3 regions of the Oceanimonas sp. MB9 genome follow, and region 1 is predicted to be linked to each of the others. Evidence: predicted binding sites of a transcription regulator. Region 1 holds the regulator's gene; each other region holds the start of a gene.
What was found. Region 1 encodes sigma-54, which starts transcription at its own class of promoters, with help from an activator protein. Its sites were predicted from a motif close to TGGCACNGTTTTNGCTT; they were not measured.

Region 1 (10,388 bases):
CCACCAACCTGGCCAGCGTGCAGTACAACCGGCTGGGGCTGCCCTACCGGGGCATGCAGGCGGAGTACGCCGAGTACTACGAGCCCCTGTCCATGACCCTGATGAAAAAACCTGTTATCTTGCTCTATTCCCCCGATGGCCAGCCCCAGTGGCGGCTCCGCGGTGATGACGGCACCATCAATACCGGCGACAATGCCGTGCTGACCGGCAATGTCGTGGGCAATGGGCTGCAACCGGATGCCCTGGTGGAAACCCTGACCACCGAATATCTGGAACTGGACTTTATCAATAACCAGCTGCGCTCCAACCGGCAGGTGCGGCTGCAAAGTCCGCAATACCAGGCCGAGGGGCTGGGTGTGCTGGGCGAGCTTGATCAACAAACGGTGGAATTACTGAATGAAACCCGGGCAACTTATTTCAATCCTTAGTCTTGGCGGCCTGCTCGGCCTGGGTCAGGCCCAGGCCAGGGACAGCGACTTTCGCCAGCCGGTGACCATAGACGCGGGCCGTCAACTGGTAGAGCTGGCCGATGACAAGGTCACCTTTATCGACAAGGTAGTGGTCAAGCAGGGCAGCATAGACGTGCGCGCCGACCAGCTGGTGGTGATCCGCAATGAACAGGGCCTGCAGTCGATGACCGCCAAGGGCAGTCCGGCCACCTACGAGCAGATCCTCAACAACGGCAAGCCGGTGCATGCCGAGGCGCGGGAAATTCACTACGACATGCGCGCCCGCACCATCACCCTGATTCGGGACGCCAAGCTCAAGCAGGATGACAACATCGTCACCGGCTACCGTATTCGCTACTTTATCGACAAGGAGCAGATGGAGGCCGAAAGCCAGGGCGGCAAGGACAGGGTCACCACCATCTTCCTGCCCGAGCAGGTGCAGAATTTCGACGAGCAGGACAAGAACTGAGCATGGCGATACTGAAAGCGCGCGGCCTGCAGAAAAGCTACAAGGGCCGCAAAGTGGTGGCCGACGTCAGCCTGACCGTGAACACCGGTCAGATCGTGGGTCTGCTCGGCCCCAACGGTGCCGGCAAGACCACCTCCTTTTACATGATTGTAGGCCTGGTCCAGCGGGACGCCGGCAGCATCACCATCGACGGCCAGGATATCAGTCACGAGCCCATGCACGTGCGCGCCCGCTCCGGCATTGGCTACCTGCCCCAGGAGGCCTCGATTTTTCGCCGCCTGAGCGTTGCCGACAACCTGATGGCGGTGCTGCAGACCCGCAAGGATCTGAATGCCGACGGCCGCAGCGAGAAAATGGAACAGCTGCTGGAAGAATTCAACATTACCCATATTCGCGACAGCCTGGGAATGAGTCTGTCCGGCGGCGAACGGCGGCGGGTTGAGATCGCCCGGGCGCTGGCGGCGGATCCGCGCTTTATTCTGCTCGACGAACCCTTTGCCGGCGTGGATCCCATTTCGGTGATAGACATCAAGAAAATCATTCTGCACCTCAGGGACAGAGGACTGGGCGTACTGATCACCGATCACAATGTACGCGAGACCCTGGACGTGTGCGAAAAGGCCTATATTGTCAGTCATGGGCACCGCATCGCCGCCGGCACACCGACGGAAATCCTCGCCAACGAGCAGGTCAAAAAGGTTTATCTCGGCGAACAATTCAGCCTCTGAAGGCACCGCAACCCGCGGTTGATATGGAAGGACGTTTGCATACATGAAGCCGACTCTTCAGTTACGTCTGGGCCAGCAGCTGACCATGACGCCCCAGCTGCAGCAGGCCATTCGCCTGTTGCAGCTGTCCAGCATGGAGCTGCAGCAGGAAATTCAGCAGGCGCTGGACAGCAACCCCCTGCTGGAGCAGGAGGAAGCCGACAGCGTCAAGGTGGCCGACAACCGCAACGAAGAGCAGATGGCCGCCGACACCGCCATGGAGCGCAACCAGCTGTCCGAAGACTTGCCCATGGACACCAGCTGGGAGGAGGTTTACACCGCCTCTCCGGTCAGCGGCGGCGCCGGCCTGCCGGAAGGGCTGGAAGACAGCGTTTACCAGGGTGAAACCACCGAGAGCCTGCAGGACTACCTGATCTGGCAGATGAATCTGACCCCTTTCAGTGACACCGATCAGGCCATCGCCATGGCCATAATCGATGCCGTCGACGACGCCGGCTACCTCACCGCCGGTATCGACGATCTGCTGGAAGCGGTATCGGCCCAGGAGCTCGGTATCGAAGCCGACGAAGTGGAAGCAGTGCTCAAGCGTATTCAGCACTTCGATCCCATCGGCGTGGCCGCCCGCAGCGTGCAGGAATGCCTGTGCATTCAGCTAGAGCAGTATCCGCCCGACACACCCTGGCTGAGTGAAGCCCGCGCCTTGCTGGCCCAGCACATGGACCTGCTCGGCAACCGTGACTACCGCAGCCTGCAGCGCAAGACCAAGCTCAAGGAAGACGAGCTCAGGGAAGTGCTGGCGCTGATTCAGCAACTGGAGCCCCGCCCCGGCAGCAGCATTATTCAGGGTAACTCCGAATACGTCATTCCCGATGTGGTGGTCACCAAGCGCAGCGGGGTCTGGGTGGTGGAACTCAACCCCGAGGCCATGCCCAAGATACGGCTCAACCAGACCTACGCGGCCCTGGCCAGCAAGCCCCGCAACAGCGAGGACGGCCAGTTTATTCGCAATCACCTGCAGGACGCCAAGTGGTTTCTCAAGAGCCTTGAAAGCCGAAATGAGACCCTGCTCAAGGTTGCCAATTGTATTGTTGAACAACAACAGGCATTCTTTGAATATGGAGAAGAGGCCATGAAGCCCATGGTGCTGAACCATGTGGCGGAAGCGGTGGAGATGCACGAATCCACCATCTCCCGGGTGACCACACAGAAGTTCATGCACAGCCCCCGTGGCGTGTTTGAACTCAAGTATTTCTTCTCCAGTCATGTGGGCACCGACGACGGGGGTGAGTGTTCGTCCACGGCAATTCGCGCCCTGATCAAGAAGCTGGTCGGGGCCGAAAACCCGGCCAAGCCGCTGAGCGACAGCAAAATTGCCCAGCTGCTGGCCGACCAGGGGATCAAGGTGGCCAGGCGAACCATCGCCAAGTACAGGGAATCACTGGCCATTCCCCCTTCCAATCAGCGCAAACGCCTGGTTTAAAGGCAACGACAGAAGGAAGACGTTATGCAAATAAATCTGACCGGACACCATGTCGAGATCACCGATGCCCTGCGTGATTATGTGAACAGCAAGTTTACCCGGCTGGAACGCCATTTCGATCACATCACCAATGCGCACGTCATCCTTAATGTGGAAAAAATGCAGCAAATCGCCGAAGCCAAGCTGAACGTCACCGGCGGCGAGCTGTTTGCCAACTCCCAGCATGAAAACATGTATGCGGCCATCGACAGCCTCATCGACAAGCTGGATCGTCAAATCATCAAACACAAAGAAAAACTCAAGCAAAAATAACCATGGAAGTCGCCGACATACTCAGCAGGGGCTGCACCCGCAGTGCAGTCCCCTGCACGAGCAAAAAACGTGCTCTGGAAATTATCAGCGAGCTGGCTGCCGAACATCTCAATATCGGCAGCCAGCCGCTTTTTGACTGTCTGCTGGCCCGAGAGAAAATGGGCAGTACCGGCATCGGCAATGGCATCGCCATTCCTCACGGCCGGATCAGTGATGACAACAAGGCGACTGCCGTACTGCTTACCTTTGCCGAGCCGGTGGAATTCGACGCCATCGACAACCAGCCGGTGGGCCTGGTGTTTGCCCTGCTGGTACCGGAGCAGGAATGCAAGCAACACCTCAAGACCCTGTCGCTGATCGCCGAGAAACTGAGTAACAAGCAGGTGTGCCGGCAATTACGTCAGGCCGGCAGCGATGAGGAACTCTATCAAATCATGATTTCAGCCTGAGGATAGCAAGATGCAGCTGGTGATCGTCAGTGGCCGTTCCGGTTCGGGCAAAACCGTGGCCTTACGGGTACTTGAAGATCTCGGCCATTACTGCGTCGACAACCTGCCGGTGGCGCTGCTGCCTGAGCTGGTGCGGCTGCGCCGGGACAAACCCGGAGCGGTGGCGGTAAGCATAGACGTACGCAACCTGCCCGACAGTGCCGAGCAGCTGGAAGCCTTTCTGGCCGAGGTGCGAGCCATGGATGACGTTCAGCCTTCCAGCATCTTTATCGACGCCGACAATTCAGTGCTGATCCGCCGTTTTGGGGACACTCGCCGGCTGCATCCGCTGTCCCGCCACAGCCTGACCCTGGACGAGGCCATTCGCGAAGAAACTCATCTGCTGGCGCCACTGTCGTCGGACGCGGACCTGCGCATCGATACCTCGTCCTTAAGCATTCACGATCTCAGCGAAATCATTCGCGAACGCATCCTCGGCAAGAAAGAAAAGGAATTGAACTGGGTGTTCGAGTCCTTTGGCTACAAATACGGCGTTTCCAAGGACGCCGACTTCGTGTTTGACGCCCGTTTTCTGCCCAACCCCCACTGGATTGCCGAACTGCGCCCCTTTACCGGCCAGGATCAGCCGGTGGCCGATTACCTGAGCAGCCAGCCCGAGGTGATGAAATACCTGTGGCAGCTGGAAAACCTGCTGATCACCTGGATGCCTCACCTGGAACGCAATAACCGCAGCTATGTCACCGTGGCCATCGGCTGCACCGGCGGTCAGCACCGTTCGGTCTTCATCGCCGAACAGCTGGCCCGGGTCTTTGGCCAGATGGGCAAAAGCGTGCAGCTACGTCACCGTACTCTGGAAAAGCGCAATGCCGAAAATTGAACGCGACCTGCAAATCGTCAACAAGCTAGGGCTGCACGCCCGGGCCGCCATTCAGCTGGTGCAGCTGACCCAGCAATTCGACGCCGAAGTCACCGTGTGCAACCAGCAGAAAGAGGCCCCCGCCAACAGCGTCATGGGCCTGCTGATGCTGGAAACGGCCCAGGGACACGCCATTCGCGTGGTGGCCGAGGGCCCGGAAGCGGAAGCCGCCATGAATGCCGTGGCCCGGCTGGTGGCGGATCGTTTTAACGAGTCGGAATAACCCGACGGATCCGCCCCCATGACCGAGCCCACCGATCAAACCGGCACCACGGACCACCTCGAGGCGGTCACCCAGGCCCTCAACAGCGGCATGTTTGTGCACGTGCGCCGCATGCTGCAGCAGATGCGCCCGGGGGACGTGGCCTGGTTGCTGGAATCTTCACCCGCTCCCAGCCGAAAGGTGCTCTGGCAGCTGATCGATCCGGACGATTACGGCGAGATCCTGGAAGAGCTGTCGGAAGAGGTGCGCGACGGCATCATTCGGCTGATGGAGCCGGAAAAGCTGGCCATCGCCCTGGAGGATATGGAGTCGGACGATCTGGCCTATGTACTGCGGGATCTGCCCGAGCAGCTGTTCAACCAGGTGCTCACCGAAATGGACGAGCAGGATCGCCAGCGTGCCGAGCTGGCGCTGTCCTATCCGGAAGACACCGCCGGCTCGCTGATGAACACCGAATTCATCAGCCTGCGCCCCGATGTCACCATAGACGTGGTGCTGCGCTACCTGCGCCTGCACAGCGAGCTGCCGGAAGGCACCGACACCCTCTATGTGGTGGATCCGCACAACCGTCTGCTGGGAGACATTTCCCTCGCCAGCCTGGTGGTACAGTCTCCCACCACCACGGTGGCCGAGGCCATGGACACCTCGGTGGAAGCCATTCCCCTGACCATGACCGACACCGAGGTGGCCAACCTGTTTGAGCGCCATGACTGGCTGTCGGCGCCGGTGGTGGATGAAAACAACCTGCTGCTCGGGCGCATCACCATCGACGACGTGGTCGACATCATTCGAGAAGAAGGCGAGCACTCCATGATGGGTATGGCCAAGATGGACGACGACGAGGACACCTTTGCCCCCGTGCTCACCAGCGCGCGCCGCCGCTCCTTCTGGCTGACCATCAACCTCGGCTCGGCGCTGGTGGCCGCCAGCGTATCCAACATGTTTGAGGAAACCCTGTCCCAGCTGGCCACCCTGGCCATTCTGATGACCATAGTGCCGTCCATGGGCGGCATTGCCGGCAACCAGACCCTGGCGCTGGTGATTCGAGGCATGGCGGTGGGCCATATCGGCGACAGCAACGCCCGCTGGCTACTGACCAAGGAGGCGTTGGTGGGTCTGCTTAACGGCATGCTGTGGGCGGTGGCGATATCCGTGGTAGTGGCGCTATGGAAAGGCAGCTGGGAGATCGGCCTGGTGATCGCCGCCGCCATGTTTATCAACCTGTCGGTGGCGGGCCTGGCCGGCGCCAGCATTCCGCTTATCATGAAACGCTTCAATATCGATCCGGCCCTGGCCGGCTCCATGGCCCTGACCACCATCACCGACACCGTCGGCCTGTTGTCCTTCCTGGGGCTGGCCACGCTGATCCTGCTGCACTAGAGCTGGAAGCCGAAAGCCAGACCCAAAAACACCAAGGGCCGCATACGCGGCCCTTCTTACAGCTTCGAGCTTTCAGCTCTGGGTTATTGCCCTGCGATTTTCATATTGTCGATCAGCACAGAGCCGGTGTGCAGGCTGGAGCGGGTTTCCACGTCGGTACCGATGGCCTGAATACCGGCAAACATGGTCTTCAGATTGCCGGCGATGGTGATTTCCTCCACCGGATAGGCGATTTCGCCGTTCTCCACCCAGAAGCCGGCGGCGCCGCGGGAATAGTCACCGGTGACGATGTTTACCCCCTGTCCCATCATCTCGGTCACCAGCAGCCCGGTGCCCATTTGCTTCAGCAGCTCATCATGGCTCTGGCCGCTGTTTGACACCGTCCAGTTGTGAATGCCGCCGGCATGGCCGGTCACCGGCAGGCCCAGCTTGCGCGCCGAGTAGCTGGTGAGCAGATAGGTCTGCAGTACGCCGTTTTCGATGATGTTGCGCTCGCAGGTGCGTACCCCTTCATTGTCAAAGGGGGCGCTGGCCAGGCCCTTGTTGAGGTGGGGCTGCTCATGAATGGTGAGCCAATCGGGAAACAGTTGCTCGCCGCAAGCATCGAGCAGAAAGGAAGATTTGCGATACAGGTTGCCACCGCTAATGCCCATCACCAGGTGGCCGAACAGGCCCGCCGCCACATCCGGATGAAACAATACCGGCGCCTGGGTGGTGCCGATCTTGCGGCCACCAAGGCGCCCAAGCGTGCGGCTGACCGCCTCGTCGGCGACCCGCTCCGGGTCCCACAGATCGTCAAAGCTGCGGGCCGAGGTGTAGCCGTATTCCCGCTGCATGTCGCCGTCCTGCTCGCCGATGAGCACACAGCTCATGCCATAGCGGGAGCCGGCAAAGCCTTTGACAAAACCGTGGCTGTTGCCGTAAACGCGAATACCGACATTGGCGGAGAAACTGGCGCCGTCGGACTGCTTGATGCGTTTGTCACGGCCCAGCGCCGCGCGCTCACAACGCAGCGCCAGCTCGATGCCGTCGGCGGGCTCCATGGCACGGGGAAAGCACAGCTCAAGGGTGGGCGCATTCCAGGCCAGCTGGTCGGCATCGGCCAGGCCGGCATGAGGATCGGCGGTGGTATAGCGGGAAATATCCAGCGCCGCCGCCACGGTGCGGGCAATGGCGTCGGGGCGCAGATCCGAGGTGGATGCCGAGCCCTTGCGGCCGTCTCTGTACACGGCGATGCCGAGGGCACCGTCCTTGTTGAACTCGATGTTCTCCAGTTCGGCATTGCGGGTGTTCACCGACAGCCCGGTCTGCTTGCTGATGGACACCTCCGCCGCCTCGGCACCCAGGCGCTTGGCGCTTTCCAGCGCCTGCTCTACCGCCAGCTCAAGCTGGCGCTGTTCGATTTGAATCTCTTCGGGAGTCATAGTGAATTCGCTGGTTCCGTTTGCCGTTAGCATAACAGACCCCTGCGCCCCTTGGGAGAAGCTGGTAATATATTCACCATCACCGATTTGCAAGAGACATACCATGCGCCATCACGACGACCACTCAGACCACGACGACGATATCGAGTGGGTCAGTAAAAGCGAAATGAAGCGGGAAAGCCACGCCCTGCAGCAACTGGGCCTGGACCTGGTCAGGCTCAAGGCCAGCGATCTGGCCAAGGTGCCCCTGGACGAAGAGCTGAAGGATGCCATCGAGCTGGCGCACAAGCTTTCCAACAAGCGCGAGGCCCTGCGTCGTCACCTGCAGTTTATCGGCAAGCTGATGCGCAGCCGGGACGTCACCGCCATTCGCGAGGCGCTCAACGCCTTTGATCAGAAGAACGCCGTGGTTAACGCCCATTTTCACAAGCTGGAGCAATGGCGGGACCGCCTGATCCGCGAGGGCGACAAGGGCGTGGATGCCCTGATGGCCGAATACCGCGGACTGGACCGACAGAAGCTGCGCCAGCTGGCCCGCACCGGTCGCAAGGAGCAGGCCGCCGGCCTGCCGCCCAAGGCCTACCGGGAGCTGTTTCAGTATCTGAAGCAACACCTGGATCAGTAATACGACCCACCATAAAAAACGCCGGCATCATGCCGGCGTTGTAGTTTTCAGGAACAGGCTGCTTACTGGGTGCCGCCGACCGTCATACGATCCAGCTTGAGGGTGGGCTGGCCCACGCCCACGGGCACGCTCTGGCCGTCCTTGCCGCACACGCCGACACCAGCGTCCAGGCTTAGATCATTGCCCACCATGGACACCTGACTCATGGCCTCGGGGCCGTTGCCGATCAGGGTCGCCCCCTTGATCGGCGCGGTCAGCTTGCCGTCCTCAATGAGGTAGGCTTCGGAGGCCGAAAATACAAACCGGCCCGAGGTAATGTCCACCTGACCTCCGCCGAAGTTGGGAGCGTAAATGCCCTTCTTCACGCTGCGAATGATCTCTTCCGGCGGCGTCTCGCCAGCCAGCATATAGGTATTGGTCATGCGCGGCATCGGCAGGTGAGCGTAAGACTCGCGCCGGCCGTTGCCGGTGGGCGCCATGCCCATCAGCCGGGCGTTGAGCTTGTCCTGCATATACCCCTTGAGCACGCCGTTTTCGATCAGCACGTTGTAGCCGCTGGGGGTACCCTCGTCGTCTATGGTCAAGGAGCCACGACGATCGGCCAGGGTGCCGTCGTCCACTATGGTGCACAGGGATGAGGCCACCTTTTCACCGATGCGGCCGGCATAGGCAGAAGAGCCCTTGCGGTTAAAGTCCCCTTCCAGGCCATGACCCACCGCCTCATGCAACAGCACGCCAGGCCAGCCGGCCCCCAACACCACCGGCATGGTACCAGCGGGGGCGTCCACCGCCTCCAAGTTTACCAGGGCCTGACGCACCGCTTCCCGAGCATAGCCCATGGCCCTGGGTTGGCCGTCGACCTCTTCAAGGAAGTAGTCGTAGCCAAAACGGCCACCGCCGCCGCTGCTGCCACGCTCGCGCCGGCCATTACGCTCCGCCAGCACCGAGCAATTCAAGCGCACCAGGGGGCGCAAGTCCGTGGCCAGGGTACCGTCGGTGGCCAGCACCAGCACTTCTTCATAAACACCGGAGATGGAAGCGATCACCTGGGTTACCGCCGGATCCAGGCTGCGGGCAAAGGCATCCATCTGCTGCAGCAGGGCAATTTTTTGCTCCCGGGGCAGGCTGTCGAGCGGATTAACCCCCATGTAGCGGGCGATCACCGGCTGCTCCTTGCCCACCTTGAAGCGACCGTCACCGCCGTGGGCGGCAATGCCCCGGGCGGCGCTTACCGCCTGATCCAGGGCGGCGGCGGTCAGCTCATCGGAATAGGCAAAGCCGGTCTTTTCGCCGCTTACGGCGCGCACCCCCACGCCCTGCTCAATGTTGTAGCTGCCGTCCTTGACGATGCCGTCTTCCAGCACCCAGGACTCGTGCACGCTGTTCTGAAAGTACAGATCGGCAAAGTCGATCTGGTGGCGGCTGAGCCGCGCCAGCTGGGCGTCCAGCAGAGCCATGTCCAGCTCGTTGGGCACCAGCAGGCTTTGGTTGATCTGTTCAATACTCATTCTTTGTCTCTCCACACCGCCCGCAGGCGGGCATGTTGGGCCACTGGCATCTGGCGGCGCACGCTCTCAAGGCGCTGGCGATCAAGGGGGGCCCGAATCAGGCCTTCGCCTTCGGGCAGGCAGGCACACACCTCACCCCAGGGATCCAGAATCACCGAATGTCCCCAGGTCTGGCGACCTCCCGCATGCTCCCCCCACTGACCGGCGGCCAGCACATAACACTGATTTTCAATGGCTCTGGCCTGCAACAGCGGCAGCCAGTGCGCCTGGCCGGTCACTCGAGTAAAGGCCGCCGGCACCATCAGAATGTCGGCACCCCGCTCGCGCAGGGCACGATACAACTCGGGAAAACGTAGATCATAACAGATCGACAGCCCCAGGCGACCAAAGGGACTGTCGACCACGCCCAACTCGCTCCCCGGCTG
Region 2 (10,388 bases), on a different contig from region 1:
AGCCTGGGGTTTGCCTCCATGGTCGATCCCCTGAATGGTCAGTCGGCGCCGGTGGTGGGTCAGCTTTACCTGATGCTGGGCACCCTGCTGTTTCTCGGTCTTGATGGCCACCTGGTGATGATCGAGGCCATTGTGCTCAGCTTTACCTCGGTGCCGGTGGCCGTCAGTGGGCTGACGGTCGGCGACTGGCAGAACCTCGCCGGTTTGCTGACACTGTTGTTTCAGGCGGCGGTGGCCATGTCGCTGTCGGCCATCGTGGCCATGCTGCTGATCAACTTCAGTTTCGGGGTCATGACCCGGGCCGCCCCCCAGCTCAATATCTTCAGCGTGGGCTTTGCCATCAGCATGGTATGCGGCCTGTTTATCATGTGGCTGACCCTGGGCGGCTTTATGGATCATTTCGAAAATCAATGGCTGCGCATGCAGCAGGTGATGTGTGACACCCTGAGACTGACCTGCGAGGGAGGCTGACATGGCAGAGTCGGACGGCCAGGAAAGAACGGAACAGCCCACGGAGCAGCGCCTTCGGCAGGCGCGGGAAAAAGGCCAGATTCCCCGTTCCAAGGAGCTGGGCACGGCGGCGGTGCTGCTCAGTGCCGCCGCCGCCCTGCTGATGCTGGGGGATGCGCTCGGGGCGGCGTTGTCCATGGTGTTTGAGCAGAGTTTTCGGCTGGAGCGGGCGGCCATTTTCGATCCGGCTACCATGATGCCGGCGCTGGCCGAGGCCATTGGCGGGCTGATGTGGCCGTTACTGGGCATGTTTGCCGTGGTGCTGGTGGCGGCCCTGGTGGGCAACAGCCTGCTAGGGGGCTTTAACTTCAGCACCCAGGCAATGATGCCAAAATTCAGTCGTCTCAGCCCGGTGAACGGCCTCAAGCGCATGTTTGGCGTACAGGCGCTGGTCGAGCTGCTGAAGTCCATTGCCAAGGTGGTGTTTATTGCCACCATCGCGATCTGGCTGCTGTGGAGCCAGTTCGACCATATTCTGCGCCTCAGCGGCGAAACCCTGAACCTGGCCATGAAGGACGCCCTGGAGCTGTTGCTGTGGATGGGACTGGCACTGTGCCTGGCGCTGTTGCCCATCGTCGCCATCGATGTGCCCTTTCAGGTGTGGAACCACACTCGTCAGCTGAAAATGACGCTGCAGGAGGTCAAGGACGAATACAAGAACACCGAGGGCAAACCCGAGGTGAAAAGCCGTATTCGCCGGCTGCAGCAGGAAATGGCCAATCGCCGCATGATGGCCGAAGTGCCCACCGCCGACGTGGTGGTGGTCAACCCGACCCATTTCTCGGTGGCCCTGCGTTATGACAAGGACAAGCCCGGTGCGGCCCCCGTGGTGGTGGCCAAGGGGCTGGATGAAGTCGCCCTCAAGATTCGGGAAGTGGCCCGGGAGTATCAGGTGCCGGTGATTTCGTCGCCGGCCCTGGCCCGGGCGGTGTACTTCTCCACCAAGCTCGATCGGGAAATTCCCGATGGCCTGTTTGTGGCCGTGGCCCAGATCCTGGCCTATGTGTTCCAGCTTAACGCCTGGCGCAAGGGGCAGGGCAACAAGCCGGTACCGCTCAAGGACGATTTGCCCATCCCTGATGAGTACCGGGTATAAAGCACCGCAAGGCTGAAGCCACAAGGAAGCGAGACTCCTGTGGCTTCAGTCCATGACATCTCCCCCTCTGGCTGTTGATTTAAGTTGGTTTGTTTTTTGCATGTCAACCACCATGATTTTTGAACGTCAGCGAGTGTCATGGAGTTAAGGGCGAGGCTTTCACAGGCAAAACAGTGGTCCAGGTGGGTCAACAAGGGCATGGGTACGCCGCTGCTGGTGCTGGCGGCGCTCGCCATGGTGGTGTTGCCCATTCCGGCCCTGATGCTGGATGTGCTGTTTTCCTTCAATATCTCCCTGGCCCTGGTGGTACTGCTGGTGGCGGTTTACACCCAGCGCCCCCTCGACTTTGCCGCCTTTCCCACCGTGCTGCTGGTGGCCACCCTGCTCAGGCTGGCACTGAACGTGGCGTCCACTCGCGTGGTGCTGCTGGAAGGTCACCAGGGCGGCAATGCCGCCGGTAACGTGATCGAGGCCTTTGGCTCCGTGGTGATCGGCGGCAACTATGCGGTCGGCCTTATCGTTTTTCTGATCCTGATGATCATCAACTTCGCGGTGGTGACCAAGGGCGCCGGACGTATTTCCGAAGTGAGTGCCCGTTTTACCCTGGATGCCATGCCCGGCAAACAGATGGCCATCGATGCCGATCTCAACGCCGGCCTGATCAATCAGGATGAAGCCCGTACCCGCCGGGAAGAGGTCACGCGGGAGGCGGACTTCTACGGCTCCATGGACGGTGCGTCAAAATTCGTTAAGGGGGATGCCATTGCCGGCATCATGATCCTCTTTATCAATATCATCGGCGGTTTCATTATCGGCATGGCCCAGCACCAGCTGTCCTTTGGCGATGCCGCCCGGGTTTATACCCTGCTCACCATAGGTGATGGCCTGGTGGCGCAGATCCCCTCGTTGCTGTTGTCCATTGCCGCCGCCATTATCGTGACGCGGCAAAACACGCGGGAAGACATGGGCCAGGCCATGCTGGGTCAGCTTTTTGACAACCCGCGCTCCCTTGCCATCGCCGCCGGCATTCTGATCGCCATGGGGCTGGTGCCGGGCATGCCCCATTTTGCCTTCTTACTGCTGGGTGGGTTGTCTGCCTTTGGTGCCTGGTGGATGCACAAGCGCCAGGGCGAGCGTGCACAGCAACAGCAGGAAGCCGCGGCCCAGCCGCCGGCGGTGGCCGGCGGCAGCGAAAGCCGCGAGTTGAGCTGGGACGACGTGGTGCAGGTGGATACCATCGGCCTGGAAGTGGGCTACCGGCTGATCAGCCTGGTGGATGTGTCCCAGGGCGGCGAGCTGCTCAGTCGTATCAAGGGGGTACGCAAGAAGTTGTCCCAGGAGTTGGGCTTTCTCATTCCCGCCGTGCACATTCGCGACAACCTGGAGCTGGGCCCCAACCAGTATCAGATCACCCTGATGGGGGTCAGCTCGGGGCTCGCCGACATCTATCCCGAGCGGGAGCTGGCCATCAACCCGGGCCAGGTGTTCGGCCCTCTGCAGGGCATCGATACTCGGGATCCGGCCTTTGGCCTGGAAGCCACCTGGATTGCCCGGGATCAGATAGAGCACGCCCAGAGCCTGGGTTACACCGTGGTGGATGCCGCGACCGTGGTGGCGACCCATCTCAGCCAGCTGCTGACCAACAGCGCCGCCGTACTGCTGGGTCATGAAGAAGTGCAGAACCTGATCGATCAGATAGGTCGCAGTCAGCCCAAGCTGGTGGAAGGCCTGGTGCCCAATACCCTGAGTCTGGCCCTGGTCACCAAGGTGCTGCAGAGCCTGCTGAACGAAGGCGTGTCCATTCGTGACATGCGCACCATACTGCAGACCCTGACCGAGTACGCCCCCAAGAGTCAGGATCCTGAAGTGCTGACCGCCGCCTGCCGAATCGCCCTGCGGCGGTTCCTGGTGCAGGAGATTGCCGGCACCGAGCGGGAACTGCCGGTCATCACCCTGGCGCCAGAGTTGGAACAGATTTTGCAAAACTCTTTGCAGGCCGGTGGCGCACAAGGGAGCGGCATAGAGCCGGGACTGGCGGAGCGCATGCAGCAGTCCCTGTCCCAGGCCGCCGCCAACCAGGAGCTGGAAGGTCAGCCGGCGATATTGCTGACCTCGGGCATGTTGCGTACCACCCTGGCGCGCTTTGTGAAACATACCATTCCCAGTCTGCGGGTGCTGTCTTATCAGGAAGTGCCGGACGATCGTCAGATCCGCATCGTAGCCTCGGTCGGACAGCAGTAGCGGGGGGAGACTGAATGAAGATTAAACGGTTTTTTGCCAAGGACATGCGGGCCGCCCTGGCCGAAGTCAAGGAAGTGCTCGGGCCCGATGCGGTGATCATGTCCAACAAGAAGGTCTCGGGCGGCATTGAAATCGTCGCCGCCGTGGATGACGACGACGGAGCGCCGGTGGACAGCCCCCCCCGCGCCTTGTCCGACGACAATGTCAGAATTTCGTCGCAGGCCCGTCAGTTTGTACCGCCGCTCAGTAGTCAGCAGCAGGCCGACTCCCTGCAGGCCCTGCTCAGCCGGGGCAAACGCGACCCTTCCCCCAAAACCCTGGCCGAACAGGTGGACTGGGGCCAGCCCGAGAAGCGCCGGGAGCCGGTGCTCAACCGGCCGTCGTCACTGTTTGCCGGCGGTGGCAAGGGCAGCCGTGACAGCCGTCAAAAGGAAAGTTCCAAAGACAAGGAGCTGAACGCCATGCGCCAGGAAATTGCCAGCATTCGCCGGCTGCTGGAGCACCAGGTGTCGGGGCTGATGTGGCAGGAAGTGGAGCGGCGCGAGCCGGTGCGGGCCATGGTGATCAAGCAGCTCAGGCAGCTGGGCTTCAGCGACGGCTTTGCCGACATGCTGGCCATGCGGGTACACGAAAGCGCCGCCCCCCACGAGGCCTGGACCCAGATTGAAGCGGCGCTCAACGAGCTGCTGGTGACCGGCGAAGACGAAATCATGCGCCAGGGCGGTGCCGTGGCCCTGCTCGGTCCCACCGGGGTGGGCAAAACCACCACCATCGCCAAACTGGCGGCGCGGTTTGCCGCCCGTCATGGTGCCGATCAGCTGGCGTTGATCACCACGGATCACTATCGCATCGGCGCCCACGAGCAACTGCAGACCTATGGCCGAATCATGGGCGTGGCGGTCAAGCAGGCGCGCACCTACGAAGAGTTGGCGCAGGCCCTGTATCAGCTGCGTCATCGCCGTCTGGTGCTGATTGACACCGCCGGCATGGGCCAGCGGGACATGCGCCTCAACGAGCAACTCGACACCCTGGTGGGGGATCGCCAGATTCGTATTCGTAATTACCTGGTGCTGCCGGCCACCGCCCAGCGCCGGGTGCTGCAGGAGGCGGTGGAGCATTTTCGCCGCATTCCCCTGGCCGGCTGCATTATGACCAAGCTGGACGAAAGCCTGTCGCTGGGCGACGTGCTCGACATCAGCATTCAGAACAGCCTGCCCATCAGTTATGTCACCGACGGTCAGCGGGTGCCGGAAGACCTGCGTCTGGCCAAGGCCGAGGAGCTGGTTCGCCAGGCCCTGGGCCGAGTGGAACAGCAGCAGGAAGAGCCCTACTACTGGGCCGCTTCCGACGCAGACGATGAGGATGCGCGTTTCTATGACTAATTGGTTTCAGGACCAGGCAAGCGGACTGCGGCTTATGAGCAAAATGAACAGAGTGCAGGTGATCGCCGTCACCGGGGGCAAGGGCGGGGTGGGCAAGACCAATATCACCCTCAATCTGGCCTCGGCCATGGCGGCACAGGGCAAGCGGGTAATGGTGCTGGATGCGGATCTGGGGCTGGCCAACGTGGATGTGCTGCTGGGCATTCGCGTGCGGCGCAACCTGTCCCATGTGTTGCGGGGAGAGTGCAGCCTCGACGACATCATGGTGGAGGGTCCACAGGGCATTCGCATTATTCCCGCCACTTCCGGCAACCAGTCGATGACCGAGCTGTCACCCCTGGAGCATGTCAGCCTGATTCGGGCCTTCAGCGAGATGCGCACCCCGGTGGATGTGCTGCTGGTGGACACCGCCGCCGGCATTTCCGACATGGTGCTCAGTTTTTCCCGGGCGTCCCAGGAGGTGCTGGTGGTGGTGTGCGACGAGCCCACCTCGATCACCGACGCCTATGCGCTGATCAAGCTGTTGTCCCGGGAGCACGGTGTCTTCCGTTTCAAGATTGTGGCCAACATGGTGCGCAGCCAGCGAGAAGGCATGGAGCTGTTCGCCAAGCTGACCCGGGTTACCGACAAGTTTCTCGACGCCTCCCTGGAACTGGTGTCCTGCATTCCCTTTGACGGTAACCTGCGCATGGCGGTGCGGCGCCAGACCCTGGTGGTGAACCAGTACCCCAAGGCGCCGTCGGCCATCGCCATTCGTGCCCTGGCCACCAAGGCCCTGACCTGGCCCACACCGCACCGGGCCCAGGGACACCTGCAATTTTTTGTAGAGAGGCTGCTCGCCAATCCGGTGGCTGAGCAGGATGCCCATGGTGATTAAGGCGCAGGCCTACGCCCGGCACAACAGCCAGGGCCTGGTGGAGCGGCACGCCGCCCTGGTGCGGCGCATTGCCCAGCATTTGCTGGCGCGCCTGCCCGACAGCGTTCAGCTCGACGATCTGGTGCAGTCGGGCATGGTGGGGCTGCTGGAGGCGGCGAAAAGCTTTGATGCGTCCAAGGGCGCCAGTTTTGAGACCTTTGCTGGCATTCGCATTCGTGGCGCCATGCTGGATGAAATTCGCCGGGGCGACTGGGTGCCGCGTTCGGTGCACCGCAACGGTCGCCAGATTGCCGAGGCCATGCATGCCATTCAGCGCCGTGAGGGCCGCCCGGCCCAGGATCGGGAAATCGCCGACGAGCTGGGGGTGTCGCTGACCCAGTATCACACCATGCTGGCCGACGTAAATCACGGCAAGCTGCTGGAAATGGATGAATTTGAGCAGGGAGTGGAATACCAGGCCGATCCGGCCGTACATACCGGCAGCCCCTTTGCCGGTATGGCCAGAGACCGGTTTCAGCGCGCCCTCGCCGACGGCATTAAAACACTGCCGGAGCGGGAAGCCCTGGTGCTGTCGCTTTATTACGATGAAGAACTGAACTTGCGGGAAATCGGGGAGATCCTGTCGGTTTCCGAGTCGAGGGTGAGCCAGATCCACAGTCAGGCCATGCTGCGGCTTCGTTCCCGCTTAAAAGATTGGCAACAATGACATTTTTCGCGGCTTTCGGCGTAAAAACCTGATATTCGGCTCAAGAAGCCGGCGCGGCTGCCGATTTAACCCGGTGGCACGTTTTCATGGTCAGCGCTGATTGGCTCAGCGGACAGGAGGAATCGGTTGGACAAAAACATGAAAATCCTCATCGTGGATGATTTTTCCACCATGCGCAGGATTATAAAAAATTTGCTCAGGGATCTGGGCTTTAACAATACCCACGAGGCGGACGACGGCACCACGGCTTTGCCCATGCTCAAGAGTGGGGATTTTGACTTTGTGGTGACCGACTGGAACATGCCCGGCATGCAGGGCATTGATCTGCTCAGGGCCATTCGCGCCGACGACAAGCTCAGACACCTGCCGGTGCTGATGGTGACCGCCGAAGCCAAGCGCGAGCAAATCATCACCGCCGCGCAGGCCGGCGTGAACGGTTACGTGGTCAAGCCCTTTACCGCCGCCACTCTCAAGGAAAAACTCGAGAAGGTTTTTGAGCGCATCGGATAAGGGCATTGCCATGACACAACAACAAGGACTCATCAGTCTGGAGCAGGCCAGAGAGCTGGTGGCGCTGCTGGAGCGGGGCGATCAGGCCGGCGCCGACCGGCTGATGACCGATGTCTGCATGCCGCACGCAGATGCGCTGCTGGACCAGGTGGGCCAGCTGACCCGTCAGCTGCACGACGCCCTGCAGGAGTTTCGTACCGATCCTCGGCTGCCGGAGCTGGCGCAGACCGATATTCCTGATGCTCGGGAACGGCTCAATTATGTCATCGACATGACCGACAAGGCGGCCAATCGTACCATGGATGCGGTTGAGGCCAGCCTGCCCATTGCAGACCGGCTAAACGATCGTATTCAGCAGGTGATGCCGGGCTGGCGCGGGCTGATGCAACGGCAGCTGGAACTCAACAAGTTCAAGGAACTTTGTCATCAACTGGACGACTTTCTCCGGGATTCCGAGCAGGATGCCGACAGACTGCGCCAGTTGCTTACCGAGATCCTGATGGCCCAGGATTACCAGGATCTAACCGGTCAGGTGATTCGCCGAGTGATCAAGCTGGTGCAGGAAGTGGAAGCCAAGCTGGTGGAAATTTTGTCGGTGTTTGGTCGCCTGCCCGGTGTCGAGCCCGCCACCGTCACCGGCAGCGCCTCGGCCATTGAGGCGGAAGGCCCCATCATCAATAAAGAGCAGCGCAATGACGTGGTCTCGGATCAGGACGAAGTGGATGATCTGCTGTCCAGCCTGGGATTTTAAGGAGCAAGCATGGGCTTTGAGGTAGACGAGGATATTCTGCAGGACTTTCTGGTGGAAGCATCGGAGATCCTTGAGCAGCTGTCGGAGCAGCTGGTGACCCTGGAGCGCCGGCCCGACGACAAGGATCTGCTCAACGCCATTTTTCGCGGTTTTCACACCGTCAAGGGAGGCGCCGGTTTTCTGTCGCTGACCGCCCTGGTGGATACCTGCCACAAGGCCGAAAACGTGTTCGACATTCTGCGAACCGGCCAGCGCCGTGTTACCTCGGAGCTGATGGATGTGATTCTGCGGGCGTTGGATACGGTCAACGGCATGTTCAGCGAAATTCAGAGCCGCCAGGAGCCGACCCCGGCGAATCCGGTCCTGCTTGAGGAGCTGGAGTTTTATTGCGGGCCCGAACAGCCGGGCGAAACCCCGCCTCAGTCCAACACAGCCGAGCCGGCACCGGTGGCGAAAGGCATCGACGGCCTCGGTGAGCAGGAATATCAGCGCATGCTGGACGAGCTGAGCCAGCCCCAGAGCGAGGCCGACCATGACGACATTACCGATGACGAGTTTGAAGCCCTGCTCGATCAACTGCATGGGGCCGGCAAACACGGTGGCCTGCCTCAAACGCCGCCTGCGGCCGAGGACGAACCGGCTCATACCGAGGCGGCCGGACCCCTTGGACAGGACGACGATCTGATCGACGACGGCGAATTCGAGGCCCTGCTCGATCAACTGCACGGGGCCGGCAAGGGCCCGACCGGGGCGGCCGGGGTCGAACCTGCCGTCGCCCCAGCCGCCCCGGCGGCGCGGCCGGAGCCGGCTCCCAAGGCCGCGGCCCATCAACCGCCTCCCGCCGACACCACGGTGCGAGTCGATACCAGAACCCTGGACAGCATCATGAACATGGTGGGTGAGCTGGTGCTGGTGCGTAACCGTCTGCTCAGCCTGCAGTCGGGTCACGAAAACGAGGATATCACCAAGGCGGTCACCAATTTGGATGCGGTCACCGGAGATCTGCAGGGGGCGGTGATGAAGACCCGCATGCAGCCCATCAAGAAGGTGTTTGGCCGTTTTCCGCGAGTGGTACGGGATCTGGCCCGCAGCCTGAACAAGGAGATCGAGCTGGAAATGTCCGGCGAAGAGACCGATCTCGACAAGAACCTGGTCGAGGCCCTGGCCGATCCCCTGGTGCATTTGGTGCGCAATTCCTGCGATCACGGCATTGAAGCGCCCGAACAACGAGAAGCCGCCGGCAAGCCGCGCAAGGGCATCATTCGCCTGACCGCATCCCAGGAAGGCGATCATATTCTGCTCGGCATTGAAGACGACGGTGCCGGCATGGATCCGGAAAAACTCAAGGGCATCGCCATGCAGCGGGGCATTCTCGACGCCGACGGTGCCGCCCGCATGAGCGACAACGAGGCCTACAACCTGATTTTTGCCCCGGGTTTTTCCACCAAGAGTGAAATCACCGATGTGTCCGGCCGGGGCGTGGGCATGGACGTGGTCAAGACCGGCATAACCTCGGTCAACGGCTCCATCTTTATCGACTCGGAAAAAGGCAAGGGTACCCGGCTGCAGATCAAGGTGCCGCTGACCCTGGCGATTCTGCCGACCCTGATGGTGGTGGTGGGCAGTCAGACCTTTGCCCTGCCGCTGACCAACGTCAATGAAATCTTCCACCTGGATCTGACCAAAACCAGCATGGTGGACGGCCAGCTCACCGTGGTGGTGCGCAACAAGGCCATTCCACTGTTTTATCTGCAGGACTGGCTGCTGCGGGGCGCTCGGCGCGAGCGCAAGCAAAAGGGACACGTGGTGATCGTGATGATCGGCAACCAGCAGGTGGGTTTTGTGGTGGACGGCCTCATCGGCCAGGAAGAGGTGGTGATCAAACCACTGGATCAGCTGCTGCACGGTACCCCCGGCATGGCCGGCGCCACCATTACCAGTGACGGTGGCATCGCCCTGATCCTGGACATTGCCGGCCTGATCAAGGCCTACGCGCGTCGCTACGCCTGACGCCATAACAGGGAGCACGACAACGATAATGACTATTCGGGTTCTGGTGGTGGATGACTCCGGTTTCTTTCGCCGACGGGTAAGCGAGATCCTGGCACAGGATCCGCTGATTGAGGTGATCGACACCGCCGCCGATGGCAGAGAAGCCATCAACAAGGCCAAAATGCTGCGGCCGGATGTGATCACCATGGACATAGAAATGCCGGTGATGGACGGCATCAGTGCGGTGCGTGAAATCATGAAGGATACGCCCACGCCGGTGCTGATGTTTTCTTCCCTCACCCACGAAGGCGCCCGGGCCACCC
Region 3 (10,388 bases), on a different contig from region 1:
TGGGAGTGGGTTTCGCCGTAATAGCCGGGCGTCAGCTGGCGGCGGTGGCTGAGGGTGAAGCGATCGCCCACCTGAATGCCTTCCCGTCGGCCCAGATCCATCAATACGCCTTCCTCCGACTGCTGCACTATGTTGCCCACCGCCTTGAGGCAGGCCTGGGCCTGAGTCAGATCCCGGCCAATGGTGTCCAGCAACTGCGTCACCGCCTGGCCGTAGCCCGAATTCCAAAAGCCCTGTTCATGTACATTGACCTTGTCGTGCTTGCCATAGTCCCAACTGGAGCGGGTCTGATACTGGCGCTGCAACAGGGTATCGCCGGTGAGGGCATCCTCCAGGGTGACGCGCAGGCGGAAGTCCCGGGGAATGTCGGAAAAGGTCCATTTGGTCCAGTGGCCGTCTTCTATGCCGATATCTTCAATGACGCCACTGAGCAGCAGCCGGGCCTGCTGCCGGCTGGCCAGCACATCGCCGCCCTGGCGCAGGCCGGCATTGCGGGGCAGGGCGGTGTCGGTGCTCAGCCCTTGCGCCGGGGTTGACGTAATATTGACGTTTGGCGACAACCTGGCCGCCAGCCGTTCGGCAACGGCCGCACCCAGTTCATAGATTTGGCCGGTGCTGGCCTGCTCCGGCCGCAGCAGGGTAAGGGGAGTAATGCTCATGCCCGGACGGTAGCGGCTGGCGCACTGAGCCTGCTGGCGGCGTTCGCCGGGCCAGATGTCGGCGCGTACCGTCAGCCACAGCCGGCCCTGACGGCGCTGCTCGTCGAGGATCACGTAATCCATCAGTTCGCCCTGGGCGGAAATGTCCAGTTGCTGGCCGGTAAAGGCACCGTTGGTGGCCGACTGTACCGTGCTCAGGGACGCCCCCGATTGCAGCAGGGCGTCGCTCAGGGCTTGCTCCAGGGCCTGCTGGCGGGCGGTATCGACACCCAGGCTGAGCGGTGCCGAGCCTTCGGCCTGGTACCAGTCGGCCCGAACGAGTAGTGGAAACAGCAATAGCAGTGAAGCGAGGGATTTTATCGGCACGGCGTTCTTCCTGTAACATGATGAGCCGAATGGCTTCGGTGCAAAGATGGCAGGAATTATGCAAAATTCTTGCCGGGTACCGGCATATCGTCGGCGCGAAAGAGTAAAGTTGGTGCGCCGGCGGCCGATAGGATAATCATTCTGTTTTTGTTCGGGAGTCTGTTGATGACAAGAGCCCTTATTGTTCTGGCCGCCGCCCTGGGGCTGTCCGCCTGTGCCGGAAGCCCTCGGTTCGACGGCCAGAACCATTATCTTCCCCACGATCACGCGGCTCATTATGTCAGTCATCAGCCGCTGGGCGAACCGCCGGCCCCCGTCCGTTCTCCCCGTCACAGCCAGGATGGCGTGCCCATGCGCATGAGCGCCGGCACCCGCAGCGCCTATCTGCCCGAGGCGGGACCGTCGCTGGTGGGCGGTCAGACTCAGCTGCAACAGCACATGTCGGCCCTGGCCTACCGGCTGGTGTCGTCGGCGCATCATATGAACCGGCAGGCCGGCATTGCCGTCAGTGGCTTTGTCAGTCAGGAAGACTACACCAGCCAGGACGAGTTCGGCCGCCTGCTGTCGGAAACCATGATGTTTCAGCTGAATCAGTACGGCCTCAAGGTCATGGACTTCAAGGCGCTGCCCTTTATTCGCATTACCCCCGAAGGGGACGTGAGCACCAGCCGGGATCACCGCCAGCTGAGCGGGCGCATCAATGCCCAGTATCTGCTGCACGGCACCATCAGCGAAACCCAGGGGGGACGGCTGGTCAATGCCCGCTTGATTTCCATGGCGGATCACGGCCTGGTGGCCAGTGCCCAGCAGTTTATTCCCGACTACCTGGTGGCGGCCATGCTGGATACCCGTGGTCCGCAGCCGGTGATTCCCGATTACATAAGGAAGCGTTATGAGAAATAAGCTGCTTGCCCTGCTGGCATCACTGTGGCTGACCGGTTGTGCCGGCCAGGGCTCGGCGGACGCTCCCGCTCGAAACCATCTCTATGCGGTGGGGTATGCGCCCATCAGTTTGCAACGTCCCGCCGATTACCAGCAGAAGCTGCTGCACGCCATGCGCGCCTCGCGCATGGACGCTTACCGGGAGCTGAGTGAGCAACTGGGCGGTGTCATGATTTCAAGCTCCAGCCAGCTCGACAGCCACATATTGCAGGATGGCACCGTCAACAGCGCCAGCCGGGGGGTGGTGCGGGGCGCACGGGTAGTGAACAGCTACCCCGACGGTGACATGTACGTCACCGAGCTGGAGCTGGATCTGGCGCTTTATCGAAAACTGCGGCGGGACGGACAGTAACATCTCATCGGTTTGCCGGACGGCAGACAGCCCCGGCGTTGTTGCGTATCGCGAAGGGAAGGAATGACCCGTGATCGGCATATAGGCAACGGTCGGCCTGACCATTACACCTTGAAACCGGTGCCCTTGTTAATGCCCTTGGTGTGGCCTTTCTGATCGTAGGTCATGCTCTGGCGTTCGTGCAGCCGGCTCAGAATGTTGGCCAGCTGGCGGGTGCCGGCGAGGGATTGCTCCAACACCTGCTCCGCCACCTGGTTACGCTCCCGGCAACGGGCCATAAGGGTGCGCAGGGCATCAACCTGAGGCTGATGGGTAGTGGTGAGCTCGCTTACGTCCGGGTGAGCGCACAGGCTGGCGTCGGTAGACTGAATGTCGAGCAGCAGCTGTTGCTTTTGCTCGGTCAGGGGGGGGAGCTCCAGCGCCTTGCGCTGAACGATCAGCGCAAGCTCCTGCTCGGTGATATCGAGCAGGCGCTCAAGCTGTGCCTGTTGTTGTTGCAGCAGCGTATCAAGACTCATTAATACAGTGACTCTATGTCTTGTTCGAGATTGATGATGTTACCGGCCAGGCGCTCGGCGTCGACCTGGTAACTGCCTTCATTGATCGCTTTCTTCAGCGCTTCGAGTCGGGCGCTGTTGTCGGTGCCGCCAGAGGCCGCCAGGCTTTGTTGCATGCGGCTGAGCTGTTTGGCCTCCGGCGTCAGGGTAACTTCGTCCCGGCCCGGAACGGCCTGGGGACGGTTGTCGGCCTGGACCGTGTCGTTCTTGGCCGCATAGGGGTTGTTGCCAACCGAAGGTCCGGGGCGATATCCGGGGGGAAGTTTGTCGATGGCCATAATATTCAATCCTGATAAGCTGCTGTCAGCCATGTTATCGGCCGCCCTTTGGCCAACTTTAGCAGAATTTACAGTCCGACCGTCACTACTCCGGCTTCACTGATGCGGGCCTGAATTTCCCGACCGGAACGGGTGTTGCGAATTCGAATTCGCTCGTTAAAGGTGCCGTCCTCCTCGGCGGTGCCGTCGGTGCGAATCGACAGCCCGCCGCTTTGGGCCACTATGGTCACCCGGTCGCCCTTGCACACCACGCATAGCTGGCTGGCGAGAATGGGCCGTCCGGGGCGCAGATCCCGTTTGCTGCGGGTGCCAATCAGCGCCTGTATGTCGTCAAAGACATCCCCCCTGAGCAGCACTTCATCCTGGTAGCTCAGTTGCAGTTGTTCGGGTTGCAGCAGGGTATTGCGGGCGATAGGGTCGGCGGCGGTGACCACCGGTTTGAGAATGCGCACCCGCACCGGTACAAACAGGCTCCAGCCCGGTTGCTCATGGCACTGCAGGTAGACGTGGGTATTGCGCCTGACTTCGCCGCTGCCGCGAATATCGGCGGTCAGCATGCCCGGGCATTCGGTCAGCTGCAGCCGAGTATCGATGCCGGCAGCTTCGACTTCCACCCTGTCATGGGGTCCGGCCACCACGAAGTCACGTACATAGTCTTCGGCATATTGACGGGCCATGTCGTGTACGTTGCTTTGAGCATCGGCACTGCCGGAAAACATCCCGCATGACAGGGTTAGCCAGAGTCCGATGGAACATGTGCACCGTCGTTGTGAAAAAAAAACCTTAAGCATCTTACCCTCTTCGCCGATTAATACTGGCATAGCGCTTGCCGGGTGCCGGTGTTAAGCTTATTGATTGCAGGTTAATTCTGCATAATTCATGCCATAAAAATAATCTGGAGGCAGGGGAATGGCGGGAATACTTGACTCGGTAAACCAAAGAACGCAACTGGTGGGTCAGAACCGGCTGGAATTGTTGCTGTTCAGGCTCAACGGTCGTCAAAGATTTGGCATCAACGTCTTCAAGGTCAAGGAAGTACTGCAGTGTCCCAGGCTGAGCAACCTGCCACAACGCCATCCCATGATTCGGGGTGTGGCCAATATTCGCGGCCAGACCATCTCCATCATCGATCTGAGCAAGGCCACCGGCGGCCGCCCCATCGAGCAGACCGAGCACTCTTTCGTGATTATCTCCGAATATAACCGTTCAGTGCAGGGCTTTCTGGTCAACTCGGTCGAGCGCATTATCAACGTCAACTGGGAGTCCATATTGCCCCCTCCCAAGGGCGCTGGGCGATTCAATTACATGACGGCGGTGACCGAAATTGACGGCGAGCTGGTGGAAATTCTCGACGTGGAAAAAATCCTGGACGAGATCTCTCCGGCCAGCACCCAGGTCAACGCTTCCATCGTGGAGCAGGTGTCCCATCAAAAGGCCAGCCGGCATCGGCCGGTGCTGATTGCCGATGACTCTTCGGTGGCCCGGCGCCAGGTGCAAAAAGCCCTGGAAGCCCTGGGGCTGGAGTGCATCGTCACCGAAAACGGACGTCAGGCCCTGAACAAGCTGCAGGAAATGGCGGCCCAGGGGTCCATTCATGAGCAGCTGTCGCTGGTGATCTCCGATGTGGAAATGCCGGAAATGGACGGCTACACTCTGACCGCCGAAATTCGCAACCACCCGGCACTCAAAGATCTGCACGTGATCCTGCACACGTCGCTCAGCGGCGTGTTCAACAAGGCCCTGGTCGAAAAGGTCGGCGCCAGCGACTTCATCGCCAAGTTCCATCCCGACGAGCTGGCAACGGCCGTTAACAACGCGCTCTGAACAAGGTGTAAAACCCACGGATGAAAAATTTCACCGATGAGCAATATTCGGCCTTTTGCCGCTTTCTTGAGTCCCATACCGGCATTGTGCTGGGCAGCAGCAAGCAGTATCTGGTCAAGAGCCGGCTGTCTCCGCTGCTGACCCGTTTTGGCATGGAAAGCATGGGGTTTCTATTGGAACGGGCCATGCAGCCCCGGGAGCGGGAGTTGAAGACCGCGGTCATCGATGCCATGACCACCAATGAAACCCTGTGGTTTCGTGATACCTACCCCTTTGTACAGCTTGGCGAGCGGCTGTTTCCAGAGCTGGCCAAGCCCGGCAAGTCGCTGCGGATCTGGTCGGCGGCCTGCTCCTCGGGCCAGGAGCCGTACTCCATTGCCATGACCGCACTGGAATATGCGGCCCGGCGGCCGGGCTCCTTGCCGGGGCTGCAAATTCTTGCCACCGACATTTCCGCTACCATGCTCGAGCAATGCAAAACCGGCATTTACGACAGCTTGTCGCTGGCCCGGGGACTATCGCCGGAGCGGCGCACGCGTTTTTTTACGCCCCAGAGTGACGGCCGTATGCAATTGCAGGGCAGCGTCAGAAACATGGTCAGCTTTCGCCCTTACAACCTGCTCGACAGTTATGCACCCCTGGGCAAGTTCGATGTGATTTTCTGCCGTAACGTACTGATTTATTTCTCTCCCGAGAACAAATCAAAAATCCTTAACCAGTTTGCCGGCGCCCTCAACCCCGGGGGCTATCTGCTCCTCGGGGCGTCCGAATCGCTCACTGGCCTGTCTGACCGGTTTGAGATGATTCGCTGTAGCCCGGGTATTATTTACCGGCTTAAATAACCGCATTTGGGCCGGGTTCGCCGCTCCGGCCTCTTTTCGCACTTTTCCTTATTAAACTGGCACACCTTTTGCTTTGTTATGACCCATTAGCCGGGTCGCGCTGACCGGGTCACGATGGCAGCAGGAGGTGGCGGTGACGATATCTTTCGACAAGGCTTTCGGCATTCATCAGCATGCACTGGTGACGCGCTCGGAGCGCGCCGAGTTGCTGGCCGGTAACCTGGCCAATGCCGACACGCCGGGCTACAAGGCAAAAGACATGGACTTTCAGGCTGCGCTCAGCCAGGCCCAGGGGCAGCAGAACTTTTCCCTCAGTCGCACCAACGGCCGGCACTTTGCCGTTGAGCTGGCGCCACCCGGCACGGTGCAGTATCGAGTGCCCACCCAGCCCGATACCGGGGATGGTAACACCGTCGACGTGCAGACCGAACGTACCAGCTACATGGAAAACGCCTTGCAGTACCAGGCCTCGCTGGAGTTTCTCAACAGCAAGATCTCCGGCCTGATGAAAGCGATTAAAGGAGACTCGATGTGAGCCTTTTTAAAGTATTTGATATTTCCGGCAGCGCCATGAGTGCCCAGTCGGTTCGTCTCAATACCACCGCCAGTAATTTGGCCAATGCCGACAGTGTCAGTTCCAGCATTAACGAGACCTACCGGGCCCGCAAGCCGGTGTTTGCCGCCGACCTTGACCGGGCGCTGTCGGATCGTCAGGAAAGCGTCGGTGTCAAAGTTATGGGCATTGTGGAAACCGACAAGCCGCTGCAAAAGGAATTCAGTCCGGATCACCCCCTGGCCGACGCCGAGGGCTTTATCTACAAGCCCAACGTCAATGTGGTGGAAGAGATGACCGACATGCTGAGTGCCTCGCGCAATTATCAGACTAATGTGCAGGTAGCCGACGCCGCCAAACAAATGCTGCAGCAGACCCTGCGGCTGGGCAAGGGGTGATAACGCATGCAGGTCAATAACGATTACCTCAACGGCCTGAAGTGGCCGGGGGAGCAAAGTCCGGCGGAAAAGGCTGCCGACAACAGCCGGGCCAAGCTGGAGCAGGAAGACTTTTTTGCCCTGCTCACTCAACAGCTCGCCTATCAGGATCCGTTCAAGCCTGCGGACAACTCCCAGATGATTGCCCAGATGACCTCCTTTTCTACCGCCGACGGCATCAACAACATGACCCAACAGCTGTCGGGGCTGAGTGAGGTGATGACCTCCAGTCAGGCGCTGCAGGCGTCCAGCCTGGTGGGGCAGAAGGTACTGGTGCCAAGCGCCATGGCCTACTGGGACAACAGCGAGCCGGTGGATGGCGTGGTAGTGGCCGGTGAAGGCGCCACCAATGTGCTGATTCGTATCGAAAACGAAAAGGGCGAGCTGGTGCGTACCATTCCCCTGGACGGTAAGCAGCGCGGTAATGTCAATTTCACCTGGGACGGATTAAACGAGGCGGGGGAGCCGGCGCCCACCGGCAAGTACAACATCAAGGTCAGTGGCTTGGTCGACAACCAGCGGGAAGAGCTGAGCGCCCTGGCATTTGCCCGGGTCGACAGTGTCACTCTTGGGAGTGCCGACAGCCCGACCCTGGTCAATCTGGCGGGGCTGGGCGGCCTGCCGCTCAATCAAATTCTGGAAATAGCCAGCCGCAAGGCGGCGTAAGGAGAACTTATGTCTTTTAATATTGCTCTCAGCGGCGTGAATGCGGCCCAGAAAGATCTGGACGTAACCGCCAACAACATCGCCAACGTCAATACCATCGGTTTCAAGGAGTCCCGAGCCGAGTTTGCCGATGTCTACGCCAACTCCATTTTCGCCAACGCCAAAACCCAGTCGGGCAGTGGTGTGCAGACCGCCGCCGTGGCCCAGCAGTTCCATCAGGGCGCATTGCAGTTCACCAATAACTCCCTGGACATGGCCATCAATGGCAGCGGTTTTTTCGTGATGTCCGACGAAGTGGGCTCGCTGGATCGCACTTTTACCCGCGCCGGTGCCTTTCGCCTGAATGACGAGGGTTATGTAGTCAACTCTCAGGGACATTACCTGCAGACCTATCAGGCCAACCAGGACGGCACCCCGGCGGGACTGGGCCTGAACACTACCCAGCCCCTGCGTATACCCGACAAGGCGGGCGAGCCGGTGGCGACCACCGAGGTCAGAACCGGTGTTAACCTGCCGGCCAAGGCGACGGCGCTGGATCCGGCCAACTTCAGCCCCACCGATTCGTCGACCTATACCTCATCCACCTCCATGACCGTTTATGACTCACTGGGTGATACTCATACGGTGACCCAGTATTTCGTTAAGGACAACACCGTGGTGGCGCCGGCCAATGAGTGGAAAATGTTTGTTTATGTGGATGGCAATGATGCGCTCGCCAGCAATGGTGCTGTGCCGGCAAACAGCATGACGCTGGAGTTTGATACCAGTGGTAACCTGCTGCCGGCTTCGGCGACCTCAATTCAGACCGATCAGCTGGGCTTTACTAACGGCTCTGATGCTACTCAGCAAATCACCATCAATATCACCGACGCCAGCATGAATGCCGGTGCCTTTGAAGTGACTTCCAACACTCAGGACGGCAATACCGTGGGCCGGTTGACCAAGGTGGATGTGGGAGCCGATGGCCTGGTGCAGGCCACCTACAGCAACGGCAGCACCGAAAACCTCGGCATAGTGGCCATGGCCCGTTTTCCCAACGAGCAGGGCCTGACCCAGATTGGCGACACTCAATGGCGGCAATCGCTGCTGTCGGGCGAGGCGGTCAGCGGCCAGCCCAACACCGGTATTTTTGGCAAGGTAAGCGTGGCCGCACTGGAACAGTCCAATACCAACCTGACCAGTGAGCTGGTGGATCTCATCACCGCCCAGCGTAACTTCCAGGCCAACTCCCGGGCGCTGGAAGTGAACAGCACCCTGCAGCAGACCATACTGCAAATCCGTTAATACAAACCGGCTGCTGAAAGGAAAACCCGGCTTAAGTGCCGGGTTTTTTATATTGTCCTGATTGATGTCCATTCATTCCATGACCCATCGCGCGCTACCACGGTAGACGCCGAAGATTTCAACTGGCACTGATTTTGCATTAGTTCCATCATTACCCACTCGGCCAATCCGGGAGCTGAAATGGATCATCTGCTTTATATCGCCATGTCGGGCGCCAAGGAAAACATGCACAGTGTGGCCCTGCGCGCCAATAACCTGGCCAACGCCAATACCACCGGTTTTCGTGCCGATCTGGAGCAGGCTCGAGCCATGCAGGCCTTTGGTGAAGGCCTGCCCAGCCGGGTGTTTGCCATGACCGAGCGGCCGGGGCAAAATTTTGCCGCCGGCCCCATTCAGACCACAGGACGAGAACTTGACGTGGCCGTGGCCGGTGACGGCTGGCTGGCGGTGGAAGCGGCGGACGGAACCGAGGCTTATACCCGCTTCGGCAACCTGCAGGTGTCGGTGGAAGGCCTGCTGCAGACCAGTACCGGCCTTAATGTGCTGGACGATGGCGGCAATCCCATCGTGCTGCCGCTGCCGCTGGAGAAAATGGAGATTAACAAGGACGGTACCATCTTTGCACGGTTGGAAGGTGAGCCTGCCGATGGTGGTGCCGAGTTGCAGCGCATCAAGACGGTGTTGCCGGACCATGACCAGATTGAAAAGGGCAATGACGGCCTGTTTCGCCGCAAGGACGGTGAAGCCGAGCCGGCCTCGGCCCAGGTGCAGCTGATTGCCGGTGCGCTGGAAGGCAGTAACGTCAATCCCATCGCCGAAATGACCCATCTTATCGATCTGCAACGGCGCTTTGAGACCCAGCTGAAAATGATGAGTCACGCCGAGGAAAACGACAAGGCCCATGCCCAGCTGCTGCGCATCGGTTAAAGGAGAGCAACATGAACCCCGCATTGTGGATTAGCAAGACCGGGCTCGACGCCCAGCAGACCAATATTTCGGTGACCTCCAACAACCTGGCCAACGCCAGTACCGTTGGGTTTAAAAAGGGCCGGGCCATCTTTGAAGACCTGCTCTATCAGAATATTCACCAGCCCGGTGGCCGGGCCACCGCCGACAGCAACCTGCCTTCCGGGCTGATGCTAGGCGCCGGCAGCAAGGTGGTCGCCACCCAGAAAAGCTTTACTCAAGGGAGCGTGCAGACCACAGACAACGCCCTGGATGTGATGATCGACGGCCGCGGCTTTTTTGAAGTACTGCTTCCCGATGGTACCACCGGCTATACCCGCAACGGCCAGTTTGCCCTCAACGAAGAAGGCATTATCGTGACGCCCGGCAATGGCTACCCGGTATTGCCGGAAATGCAGATCCCGGAAAATGCCCAGAGCATCAGCGTGGGCACCAATGGCGAGGTATCGGTACAGCTGGCCGGTCAGGCCGATTCCCAGGTGATTGGCCAGCTCATCGTGACCGACTTTGCCAACCCCGCCGGCCTGCAGCCCAAGGGGGAAAACCTCTTCCTGGCCACCCAGTCGAGCGGTGCGCCGTTGCAGGGCATTGCCGGCGCCGATGGCTTTGGTACCCTCAAGCAGGGCATGCTGGAAACGTCCAACGTCAACGTGACCGAGGAG

Region 2: the regulator sigma-54 is predicted to act here: its motif matches at 1,692-1,708, upstream of flhA (flagellar biosynthesis protein FlhA).
Region 3: the regulator sigma-54 is predicted to act here: its motif matches at 4,023-4,039, upstream of flgA (flagellar basal body P-ring formation chaperone FlgA).

What each region holds. Positions count from the first base shown of each region.
Region 1 is NZ_VFBE01000008.1:39,813-50,200, reverse strand. It holds gene lptC (LPS export ABC transporter periplasmic protein LptC) at 1-428, shown strand, start outside; gene lptA (lipopolysaccharide transport periplasmic protein LptA) at 397-918, shown strand; gene lptB (LPS export ABC transporter ATP-binding protein) at 921-1,646, shown strand; gene OJHNALOF_RS11035 (RNA polymerase factor sigma-54) at 1,690-3,126, shown strand; gene hpf (ribosome hibernation promoting factor) at 3,151-3,438, shown strand; gene ptsN (PTS IIA-like nitrogen regulatory protein PtsN) at 3,441-3,887, shown strand; gene rapZ (RNase adapter RapZ) at 3,898-4,764, shown strand; gene OJHNALOF_RS11015 (HPr family phosphocarrier protein) at 4,751-5,026, shown strand; gene mgtE (magnesium transporter) at 5,045-6,406, shown strand; gene pmbA (metalloprotease PmbA) at 6,490-7,830, opposite strand; gene yjgA (ribosome biogenesis factor YjgA) at 7,934-8,455, shown strand; gene tldD (metalloprotease TldD) at 8,518-9,963, opposite strand; gene OJHNALOF_RS10990 (carbon-nitrogen hydrolase family protein) at 9,960-10,388, opposite strand, start outside.
Region 2 is NZ_VFBE01000005.1:569,541-579,928, forward strand. It holds gene fliR (flagellar biosynthetic protein FliR) at 1-471, shown strand, start outside; gene flhB (flagellar biosynthesis protein FlhB) at 473-1,606, shown strand; gene flhA (flagellar biosynthesis protein FlhA) at 1,745-3,847, shown strand; gene flhF (flagellar biosynthesis protein FlhF) at 3,862-5,229, shown strand; gene OJHNALOF_RS05915 (MinD/ParA family protein) at 5,264-6,106, shown strand; gene OJHNALOF_RS05920 (RNA polymerase sigma factor FliA) at 6,096-6,812, shown strand; gene cheY (chemotaxis response regulator CheY) at 6,939-7,322, shown strand; gene OJHNALOF_RS05930 (protein phosphatase CheZ) at 7,333-8,073, shown strand; gene OJHNALOF_RS05935 (chemotaxis protein CheA) at 8,083-10,083, shown strand; gene OJHNALOF_RS05940 (chemotaxis response regulator protein-glutamate methylesterase) at 10,112-10,388, shown strand, end outside.
Region 3 is NZ_VFBE01000005.1:511,789-522,176, forward strand. It holds gene OJHNALOF_RS05625 (flagellar assembly protein T N-terminal domain-containing protein) at 1-1,025, opposite strand, end outside; gene OJHNALOF_RS05630 (FlgO family outer membrane protein) at 1,191-1,928, shown strand; gene OJHNALOF_RS05635 (LPP20 family lipoprotein) at 1,918-2,319, shown strand; gene flgN (flagellar export chaperone FlgN) at 2,424-2,837, opposite strand; gene flgM (flagellar biosynthesis anti-sigma factor FlgM) at 2,837-3,154, opposite strand; gene flgA (flagellar basal body P-ring formation chaperone FlgA) at 3,223-3,831, opposite strand; gene OJHNALOF_RS05655 (chemotaxis protein CheV) at 4,064-4,978, shown strand; gene OJHNALOF_RS05660 (protein-glutamate O-methyltransferase CheR) at 4,999-5,820, shown strand; gene flgB (flagellar basal body rod protein FlgB) at 5,954-6,355, shown strand; gene flgC (flagellar basal body rod protein FlgC) at 6,352-6,771, shown strand; gene OJHNALOF_RS05675 (flagellar hook assembly protein FlgD) at 6,778-7,476, shown strand; gene flgE (flagellar hook protein FlgE) at 7,486-8,760, shown strand; gene flgF (flagellar basal-body rod protein FlgF) at 8,941-9,687, shown strand; gene flgG (flagellar basal-body rod protein FlgG) at 9,699-10,388, shown strand, end outside.